2 regions of the Butyrivibrio sp. AE2032 genome follow, and region 2 is predicted to be linked to the other one. Evidence: riboswitches for the same ligand, from Rfam matches in the RefSeq annotation. Region 2 holds a riboswitch; the other holds the start of a gene.
What was found. Region 2 has a riboswitch for thiamine pyrophosphate ahead of BO18_RS36315 (MIP family channel protein). Riboswitches for the same ligand answer to the same signal wherever they lie in the genome.
Positions count from the first base shown of each region.

Region 1: another riboswitch for thiamine pyrophosphate. It lies ahead of thiM (hydroxyethylthiazole kinase); the one in region 2 lies ahead of BO18_RS36315 (MIP family channel protein).

Region 1 covers NZ_JNLF01000005.1:2,199,429-2,204,536, reverse strand. The annotation lists gene thiD (bifunctional hydroxymethylpyrimidine kinase/phosphomethylpyrimidine kinase) at 1-268, opposite strand, end outside; gene BO18_RS27445 (HAD family hydrolase) at 372-1,028, opposite strand; gene thiE (thiamine phosphate synthase) at 1,025-1,669, opposite strand; gene thiM (hydroxyethylthiazole kinase) at 1,656-2,477, opposite strand; TPP riboswitch at 2,550-2,655, opposite strand; gene BO18_RS27430 (DUF6273 domain-containing protein) at 2,768-4,084, opposite strand; gene BO18_RS27425 (hypothetical protein) at 4,291-5,108, opposite strand, start outside.
Region 2 covers NZ_JNLF01000005.1:451,077-456,184, forward strand. The annotation lists gene BO18_RS19700 (carbon-nitrogen hydrolase family protein) at 1-199, opposite strand, end outside; gene BO18_RS36315 (MIP family channel protein) at 358-1,734, opposite strand; TPP riboswitch at 1,806-1,907, opposite strand; gene BO18_RS19710 (hypothetical protein) at 1,987-3,648, opposite strand; gene BO18_RS19715 (MATE family efflux transporter) at 3,719-5,077, opposite strand.

The sequences.
Region 1 (5,108 bases), 1.7 Mb from region 2:
CCGCAATGACCCTGATAAGATCACTCGAGGCGACCATTCCGGTCTTAACCGCGTCCGGATAAATATCCGTAAATACCGCATCAAGCTGTGCAGCAAGGAAATCCGGCGTGACCTCCATGATACCTGTTACGCCGGTAGTATTTTGGGCAGTAAGAGCTGTAATGGCCGACATGGCATAAACGCCATTCATCGTCATAGTCTTAATGTCTGCCTGTATACCGGCGCCTCCGCAGGAATCGCTTCCCGCGATCGTTAATGCTGTCTTCATAGCATTTACCTTCTTTCGTAAATATGTTTTCGCATTACTTTTATATAGCGGCATAAGGTGGTGCCCCCGGTATACCGCTTCTAACAGATCTCTCTGTTATAGACTATTTAATTGTTTCAAATACCGCGGGAAACTCATTAAGTTCAGTAACATAATATTTTCCCGTGTTCTTTACTCCCTCCCGGTCGGTCTCTCCTTTTATGTCGTATACTCCGACGGTTACAAAACCCGCATCGTCAGCCGTCTTCAGAGCATATAACGAATCCTCGAAGACAAGAGTCTCTTCGGGCTTTGTACCCATATATGCGGCAGCCTGCTCGTAGATCTCCGGAGAATGTTTGCTCGCACCAACCTCGGTGTTTGTGAAGATCCTCTCCAGAAAACCAAGCATGCCGTTTCTCTCAAGCGCTTTTTCCACATGAATCCTCGGACTCGAAGTGGCTGCAGTCATCCTTATCCCCTTAGCCTTCATGAATTCCAAAAGTTCTTTTGCGCCGGACTTCGGCAGCACTTCATCGAAATAGAAAGCCTCGATCATCTTAGAGATTCCGGTAAGTATCTCCGTATCAGTCTTTTGCAGCCGGTAGTGTTCATTAAGATATGCGGCGCCCTGTTCCATGCTCATCGAAAAGAGTATCTCATTCAGTCCTTCCTCAGGCTCAACTCCGATACTCACAAGATATCTTGCTCCGAGATCATCCCAGATTCCCAGTGAATCGAGAAGCACTCCGTCTATGTCGAAAATGACGCCTTTTATCATTTGGACTCTACCATCTTTACAGTAGCTGCCTTTAAGTCTTCAGCAGCTTTCTTTATATCTTTCTGCGCATATATCGCACTGATAACTGCAATCCCGCAGATGCCGCTTCCCGCAAGTTCAGATACATTCTGCTGAGAGATGCCTCCGATAGCGATTACGGGGATCGAAACAGCTTCGCAGATAGCCTTAAGAGTCTCGTGAGGAACATCTATGGCGTCATCCTTCGAACCAGTCGGAAAGACCGCTCCTACGCCGAGATAGTCGGCGCCTCTCTTTTCCGCGAGGATCGCTTCCTCAACGGTTCCTGCAGATACTCCGATGATCTTGTCGGGTCCGAGCTTTGCACGGACATCACCTGCCTCCATGTCGCTCTGTCCGACATGAACTCCGTCAGCGTCCATTGCGGCAGCGATATCGACATTGTCATTGATGACGAAAGGCACGTTATATTCCCTGCAGAGCTTCTGAAGTTCTTTCGCTTCCTCCAGAAAGGTCTCCTCATCGAGTGTCTTCTCACGTAACTGAACGAAGGTAACGCCGCCGTCGAGGCTCTCCTTTACCACTTCATAAAGAGTTCTGCCGTTAAGCCAGTGGCGGTCGGTTACAGCATAGAGCAAAAGATCTTTCTTATCGCACTTCATACTTTGCTCCCTTTTCAAGAGTGTCACTATCCATGTTGTAGATCGCATCAATTATGCGGTTACGGTATGTTGAGTTGCCGTCACCGGGCTGCATCTTTGACCATCCGATCTCGCCTGCAAGACCCATTGCGCAGACAGACGCTGCTGCTGCCTCTAACTCGTTGCCCGGATTTGCAACGATGAATGCGGTCATCATGCCGGAGAGCTGACAGCCCGTACCCGTGATCTTTCCCATCTCAGGACGGCCGTTTCTGATCACGTAGCATCTCTCACTGTCGCTTACGAGATCGATAGCACCTGTGACAGCAACGATCGATCCGGTGTTTTTCGCAAAGCTCTTAACAAATGCTACTGACTGCTCCAGCGTTTCTTCGGTTACCGCATCAGCCACATCCGCATCAACACCCTTTGTGGTTCCGCTTCCGAGTGCGAGCGTCTTGATCTCAGAGATATTTCCTCTGATGACGGTAAACCTGATCTCGTCCATGAGTTTTACCGCTGTGTCTGTACGGAGAGCAGATGCACCTGCTCCTACCGGATCGAGCAACACCTTATGCCCCAATTCATTTGCCTTTTTTCCTGCAAGGAACATTCCTTTAATGCTGCTCTGATTAAGAGTTCCGATATTGATATTCAGACCGCCGCAGATGGAAGTAATGTCTTCAACATCAAGGGGTTCATCCGACATGATGGGACTTCCTCCGCATGCAAGCAATATATTTGCCACATCGTTGACTGTTACATAATTGGTAATGTTGTGTACCAAAGGTACTGACTTGCGCACATTTTCCAAACAAGAACCTAACATTTTTCTTTTCCTCCTGTGAAATAAAAATAAAAAAACAGATATATCTGCTCAAGATATATCTGCTAACTGATATTATTTTTCATAATTTTTCCCTCCGTTGGCATTATCCAAATCAGGTTTAAGGGTCCAGAATATGATTCTGTTCTCAGCCTGTCACACAAGCTCCCCATTGTATCGTTAACACGTATTCCATTGGACACGTAATTAAAGTATGCACATTATAGTTCTATAGTCATGGGATTTCAATACATAAAAAAACGCAAAAATGGCCTCAGGAATATATAGCGTTATTAAGCGTGCCTCTTTTTTCTTACAGCAATAAATACGGCAACGCATGTTGCTGCAACAATTGCAGCGCCGATCCCGATGCAGAGATTTCTGTCTGCTGTCTTATACTTCGAAATGGTGATGTCGAGCGATACGATATTGCTTGCCAGATCCGTCTTAAAATCGCCGTTACACTGTTCGGAAAAGACTAAGATCTTGTAGTTTCCGGGTGTCAGATCTGCCGGGACATTAAGTATCGCTTTGCCTGAATCCGCTGCGTCGCTAGATCTGTTGTCGACGATATTTCCATAGTAAAGAACGGTGCCTTCCGCATCTTCGATCATCACAGAGACAAATTCATTCGCGCCTGCCTTAGCGCCTGTGTAACTGAGCTTTACAGCACCGTCTTTGAGGATCGTCACAGGACCCGAAACGGAAGCTTCGAAAACAGGTCTGGTATCATCCTTTACAGTAAGTTTCCAATCACTGCCGGTATAAGAACCGACTTCTTTCACTGCGTCTGCACCTGGCACGCCTGAAGTTTTGCCTCCCTCGGCAGGTGATGTGAAAAGCACTTTTGAAGTGTCGATATTCATTGCGGGACGCACTGCGAAAATATAGTTAGTAACGTTGCCGCCTCTTACGAAAACTTTGCCGGAATTAAAAACATTCGCCGCATTATTGGCGTCACCGGGCGTCCTGAGCCACCACGCGCCTGACATGTCGTTGCCGGTCAGGGCATCCTTGCTCTTGGTGTATTCGGTGTTAAGCGCGACGCGCGTGCCGCCCTCGTCCTTCCAGTCAGTGGGGAATCCCAGGTCCGGATCGATCACTTCATAAATGGATAAAAGATAGATCTTGTCATAAGTATCGGCACCTGCTTCAGAGCCCTTCGCGCCGTCCTCATTTACGACGAGGGATTCAAGTACAGCGCCCTGCTCCTGTGCGGTGAAGGCCTTATCAATGAATTTGCTGTTGAGCCACTTTCTCAAGGAACATTCTTCCCAGGTGACTGTTTCGGCTGATGAATTATATGCGACGCAATCAAGGTTCTGATCCGATACGACGAAAAGGTTGCCGTCGTTTGCGAGAACTCTCCACTTGACGGGCTCCATGTTGCTGTCTGTCGCATCTTCATTCCTGACAGACTGCCAGTAGTTTCCGAAATAGATATTGCTTTCCATCGCGCCGGAAATATAGGCCGTTCCGCTCCTGATCGCTTTGCCGGATTTGTCATTTGTGTCTGATCCTGCCAGGAGAGTTTTTGGGAATGCCGAAAATGACAGTAATCCTGCCATCAAGATTGCAGCCATGCTCACAAAAACTCTGCGCAAATTCATGTCAGATCTCCCTCTTATCAATGCACAAAGGAAGATATCGAATGTCCATCATAATCAGCCTCTTTGCGATTTCATATTTTATCATGATTTTGTCTTTAATCAGATAAATAACTCAAAAGGGTTGCCCCAATTTTGAGACAACCCTCGTATCCCCATATGCGGCCGAAATTCTTTACTTCAGATCCGATATCTTCAGAAGTTCCCGCTTAATCGTCATTACCGGTATTATCCGTATTTTCAGTAGAACCGACCTCATCAGTAACTTCGGCGCCTTCCGTATCGGCAGATGTTTCCGTACCGGCAGTTGTTTCCGAGCTGACAGTTGTTTCTGTACTGACCGTTGTTTCCGTGCTGACCGTCGTTTCTGTGCTGTCAGTTGCATCCGTGTCATCAATGATTTCATCATCATATGCTGTATCGGCGTCAACCGGGTTATTTGCTTCTTGGGTCTTGCCGTTTTCCATAGCACGGTTGATCTGGCTGCTGATCAGCTGCTTTGTAGCATCATCTGCAGCGTCTTTATCGTAGCAGAAGATCTGAACAGCATTGTATGTGTATTCTATTCCGTCAGTTGTAATGTCTGTTTCCGGATACTGATTGGCAAAAAGACCCAATGACCTTGAAGCCGTAGTCCCGTCATTAAACGTGACTTCGATCGTTATCTCAATATCCTTTACCAAATAGGTATTTGCCACACACCAGTCGTCATGCCAGTCTTCACTTCCCTCGTAAGATAACACATAGTAAAGATCCATTCGGTCTGTCAGGACATTACAAATGTTTAAAAGATATTTGGAATTATGAAGCGTGCCGTAATCTGCGCTGAACGAATCGTAATATCCTACTTCCGTCTTGCCGATAGGATGTCCGCTCATGTCATAGCCATTAACATAAGTCGAGCTGAAATCGTCGAGCGTTTTGGGTGAACCGCTTTTTACAATGGAAGGACAGTCGATACTTACGACTTCAAAGACCGCGTTGTCCGCTTTGAAGGTCACTTCCGAGATGTTTTCACCCTCGACCG
Region 2 (5,108 bases):
CACCGTCTTTTTCGACGGCAAGGCTCTTTATTTCTTCATCATCCTGAGGCAGGTAATAACCGTCGCTCCACATCTCCGGGAACAGCGCTACGTCAGCACCTTTTTCCTTTGCTTCGATACATGCACGCTTCCCGTTTTCGAGATTTTCGCGGATGTCTTTTCCCGGCAGGATCTGCAAAAACGCTATCTTTATATCCATTTCATTCCCCCCATATCGGGACAGTATTACTGTCCGGAATCACTTCTCAATTATACCAATTTTCCCCTCAAAAACTTACCGGCCGGAACCATATGATGTCCGGCCGGAAGGTTTACGTGGAAAGCGGTATCAAGGGATACCTGAAATGAACACAAAACTTATTTGCTGCTCTTCTTCGAAGACTCCTCAGAAACAGCCTGTGCTTCCTCTTTTACCTTTGAGATACCCAGGTAGATGAGCGCTGCGAGAGCACCGCCCGCAAGAGGTCCGATGATGAATACCCAGAGGTCTGTCAGAGCCGCACCGCCTGCAAGGATCGCAGGTCCGATGGAACGTGCGGGATTGACCGAAGTTCCCGTGAAACTGATACCGAGGATATGTACGAGCACAAGTGCAAGGCCGATGACAAGACCTCCGAATGAACCGTGCTTGAACCTGCTGTCGGTTACGCCCAGGATTGCAAGAACGAATATGAATGTGAGGATGAGCTCAATGATGATGCCTGCAGGAATGCTGTCATTTACTCCTGCAAGAGTATTGGCACCCAATCCCCATGAAGCCATCTCTTCCTCGACCTCATCGTATACACCTGTCATGTCGATCTTGCCTGCGAGCGAGAACAGATACTGGAGAAGTCCCGCACCTGAAACGGCACCGAGGATCTGGAATACGACATAACCCCAGAAGTCCTTTATGGAGAGCTTACCTGTGATGAGCATAGCGAGTGAGACTGCAGGGTTGATATGGCAGCCTGAGATGTTGCCGATGGAGTATGCCATCGCGACGATAACGAGACCGAATGCAAGTGCCGTGAGGATATATCCGCCGCCGTTTGCAGCATCACAGCCAACTGCCATCGCAGTACCGCATCCTACGAATACGAGCACGAAAGTACCGATGAACTCGGCTGTATACTTCTGGACCGTAACGACAGTATTGTCGACGTTCGAAGAAGGAATGACCATGTAGAAGATAACGAGAACGACTGCGAGGATCGCAAGGTCTGCAAGAAGGAAAGATCCGTTATATACCATTGAATAAACAAGAGCGCTGTCATAGCCTGAACCTTCTGCATATTCGGAAAAGAAGATAACGCCTGAAGCGACCGATCCGAGCCATCTAACAATATAAGCTAAAACAGTAAATGCGATGATCCTGATGAGCGCTGAGTTCCTGAATCTGTTGAGCGCACTGGACATCTTCATCCTGGATCCGGGCTTAAGAGCTGCAAAGCCCGCAATACCAAGCGCAGTGTATCCGATTGTATAGTCGAGGATAACCTGGAAAGGCGTTACGAGATAACCTCCGATCAGCTGAAGGAGACTGAAGATGAACGAGATGATGAAGCCCCATACCGGTCCGAAAGCGACGCCGTATACGATGATCGGCAGCGTCGATGCGGGAGTAACTGTTCCGCCCATCGGCATCTCGAAAAGTTTCAGCTGCGAAAGCACGAAAGCCAGTGCCAGGCAGATGCCACCCGTGGATATCCTCAGGATATACTCACGGTTGGAATTAAGTGATTGTTTTGACATAAAAACACCTCCGTCACGGTGACTCGGTGGAGTCTGCTGACCAGACAGGTCATGCCTATGACAAGAGGATCGAAAAATTATACTTGGTTCCCTACGCCGGCATTATCCGTCAGGTTCAGCGGGTCGGATCTTAAATCCCTCTCAGCCGTTTTAAGGCTCCCCGTTTTCCGTTTGTCGCGACAAATATACTATAACGTTTTCAGATTTACAAGGTCTGAAAACGCACTATTTCGATATATTGAAAATATCAATTTATTTTGTCTGGCCTTTCTTATCTTTATCACGTGACGAAAGCACTTCCCTGATCATCGGAACTGAAACCCGGAGTGCGATAAAACATGTAACAACACACAGTGCAAGCATCACTGCTCCAATGATCTTGACTCCTAAGGCATAAGCAGGCCACTCTCCGGACTGAGTGAAGAATGCGATTATCCCCAATGAATCTGCCACAGCAGAGAAGAATGCCAGGAATGTCATAAGACCCAATCCGGCCTGGAATCTGCTCTCGCTCTTTCGCTCGGCCCTGTCATCTTCCTCCTGGACTTTCCTTCTCTTATCTTCAACCATACGTGCAGACATTTCATTCAGGGCATCAAGTCCCATGGTTACGCTCTTAATGTCTTCCTCAACATTGAGACGTTCCATCAGATATGAATAGAACTCGTTCTGATGCTGGATATGACTGACAGATGTAAGGATGCTCTTTGTCAGGAAAATATTGATCTTGAGACTGAGTTTTTTGATGTTATCATTGATTTTCTCTGTCTCTTCATCATCAGCATAACGCTTTATATCGCACGGAATAATCGTATATGAAGATGCAAATCTGGCATACCTGAAAAGAGAACAGGAAATATACAGAACGCGGATATACATGGTGAAATAATCATTGACCACTTTATCACTGTGTTTCTTCCCGCAGAAAAACGGTTCATCGGTTTCATTCCCTTTTCCTGTCGGCCAGGCATAATAACCGCAGCCTTCACGCGAGGCGGACCAAATGACATTATCAAACGGACGTCTTGCCAAAGATTCATACTGCGAACTCATCTTATACGATTCTTTGTAGCCGTTCGAAAGATAGTATGCTGTTCTCAGAGCATCCTCGCTGTATTCATACTCCTCATCATAATCAAATACAACGCAGGAGAACAGATGCGCCTTGTCGGGAACATTTCTGCGCAATCCCTCCGGGCGCGGTTCGTCATCCCAAAATATATTTCTTCTCTGAGATATAAAACTGATCTTATCATAAAGCGGATCCAAAAGATCACAGACCCAGTTGCCGAGCAGACGTGCCTTTTCTCCCACAATATAAAGAGGCTTTCCATCATCTGTCCGTTTAGGCTCACCATCTATCTCATACAGCAATTTGAACCTGTTGAATTCCTTGAACAGATACTGAAAATAGCAGAGCGTCCTGCTCATGAATTTCTCATCATCATCTATCGTATAGCCTTCACCTTCATGAACGAGTTTTTGCAAAGAAACCTCATACCATAAAAGACCTATTCCTGTACGGAAGATATACAGACCGGCATCGTTTATATCAATCAGGATATTGGGATACGGCATATCAGTATCTTTACTGGCACCGATCATCAATATTCTTTTGGGGTCAGAAGCCAGTTTTGTATTTTGCCAGTATAGCCCCATCCGCTTTTCTATATCCTTATTCCAGGCAGATCCTTTCTCCGGATCAAACTCACGAATAATGTGGTAGTAGACATCGGTCTCAACCTTCTTACCGTTTTTATCAAATTTCGGAATGACAGGCGCAGGCTCCCAACCGATCCCGGCAAGTTTACTGTTTGCTTCATTTATCTCTTTTTCAAAATCAAAGTCTTCATCTTTGAATTCAAAAGGAACAACATAACGCAATCTGTATTGGTTTACCGAGTATTCTTCCATGCTCCACCGTCCTGACTTTTATGTCTAGATATTAGCACAGGCAAGGGGCAAATCAAATGTGAAGGAAACGCTAGCTGTACTTTTTCGACGGGCGCTTGATCAGCAGCAGAATGAACATCGCAACAGCAGTCGTGCCGAGACTTATCGGGTAGACAGTCATGATGCACTTAAACGTGTGGAACTGAGTGAACACAGAGTATATCCACACGAGTCTTATTCCGCAGATGCATACCATAGTTACGATCGCAGGAGACAGGGATATTCCGTAGCCTCTCAAATATCCGCTGATGACATCGTAGAACAGTGAGAACAGATGCGCCGTAGTTATGAGGACCACGCGCGTATAGCCGATCTCCACGAGTTCAGGCGCGGGATTAAAGATCGCAATGAGGTTCTTGCCCCAGAAGATAAGCGTGAAGACCATCAGGCCTTCTATGATTATGCCTTCCAGAAGGCAGAGTTTTAATGTCTTCATGCATCTGTCGATCTTGCGTGCGCCGAAGTTCTGGCCTGTTATCGTAGTGCAGGCCTGACCGAAGCTGTTAAGCACGTAATAAGAGAATATCTCGATATTGAACGCTGCAGAAGACGCAGCCGCAACCGTAGTTCCGAGACTGTTGATCGCTGCCTGTATAATGATGTTCGCGGTTGAGAAAACGCAAGCCTGCGCACTTGCAGGAAGTCCTATCTTCAATATCTTACCCAGTATGCGCCAATCAAGCTTGAGTTTTTTCCAGTCGAACTTAACTTCGCTCTTGGATCTCTTTAAGAAGAACAGCAGGATCAGACTGCTCAATGCGTTGGAAATGACAGTTGCAGTTGCTACACCGTCAACAGTGCGGTGAAGCACGACGACAAAGAGAAGATTCATTCCGACATTTACCACACCCGAGATTACGAGAGCAAGGAAAGGAGTCTTCGTGTTGCCCACTCCCCTGAATATGGCGGCCTCGAAATTATAAAGAAGGATCACAGGCAGACCGCCGACATAGATACGGAAATAAAGAATCGCCATATCGACGGCTTCCTCTGATATGTTCTGAGTCCTTAAGATAGGCTCTGCAAGGAGTTCGCATAAAAGCGATACGATAACGCCGCCAATGACAGCTACGATCAGAGAGGTGTGAACTGCCTTATGAACAGCCTCTTCATCCCTTCTTCCTATGGCATTGGCTATAACGACATTTGTTCCGAGTGAGATTCCGAGAAATGAGTTAACGATAAGTGCGATCATCGGAGTATTGGCACCTACGGCTGCCATGCAGGCTTGGCCCATCTCACCCGTGAAGTTGCCGACGACCGCTATATCCGCAGCATTAAAGAGCTGCTGGAGGATGCCCGTCAAAGCCAAAGGAAAAGCAAACCCGAGAATCTTGTTCCACAGGCTGCCTTCTATCATCGAGCGTCTTACTGTCTTTTCTGCATCCATATAAAAATTTAAAGCCTGATATCCATTCCGT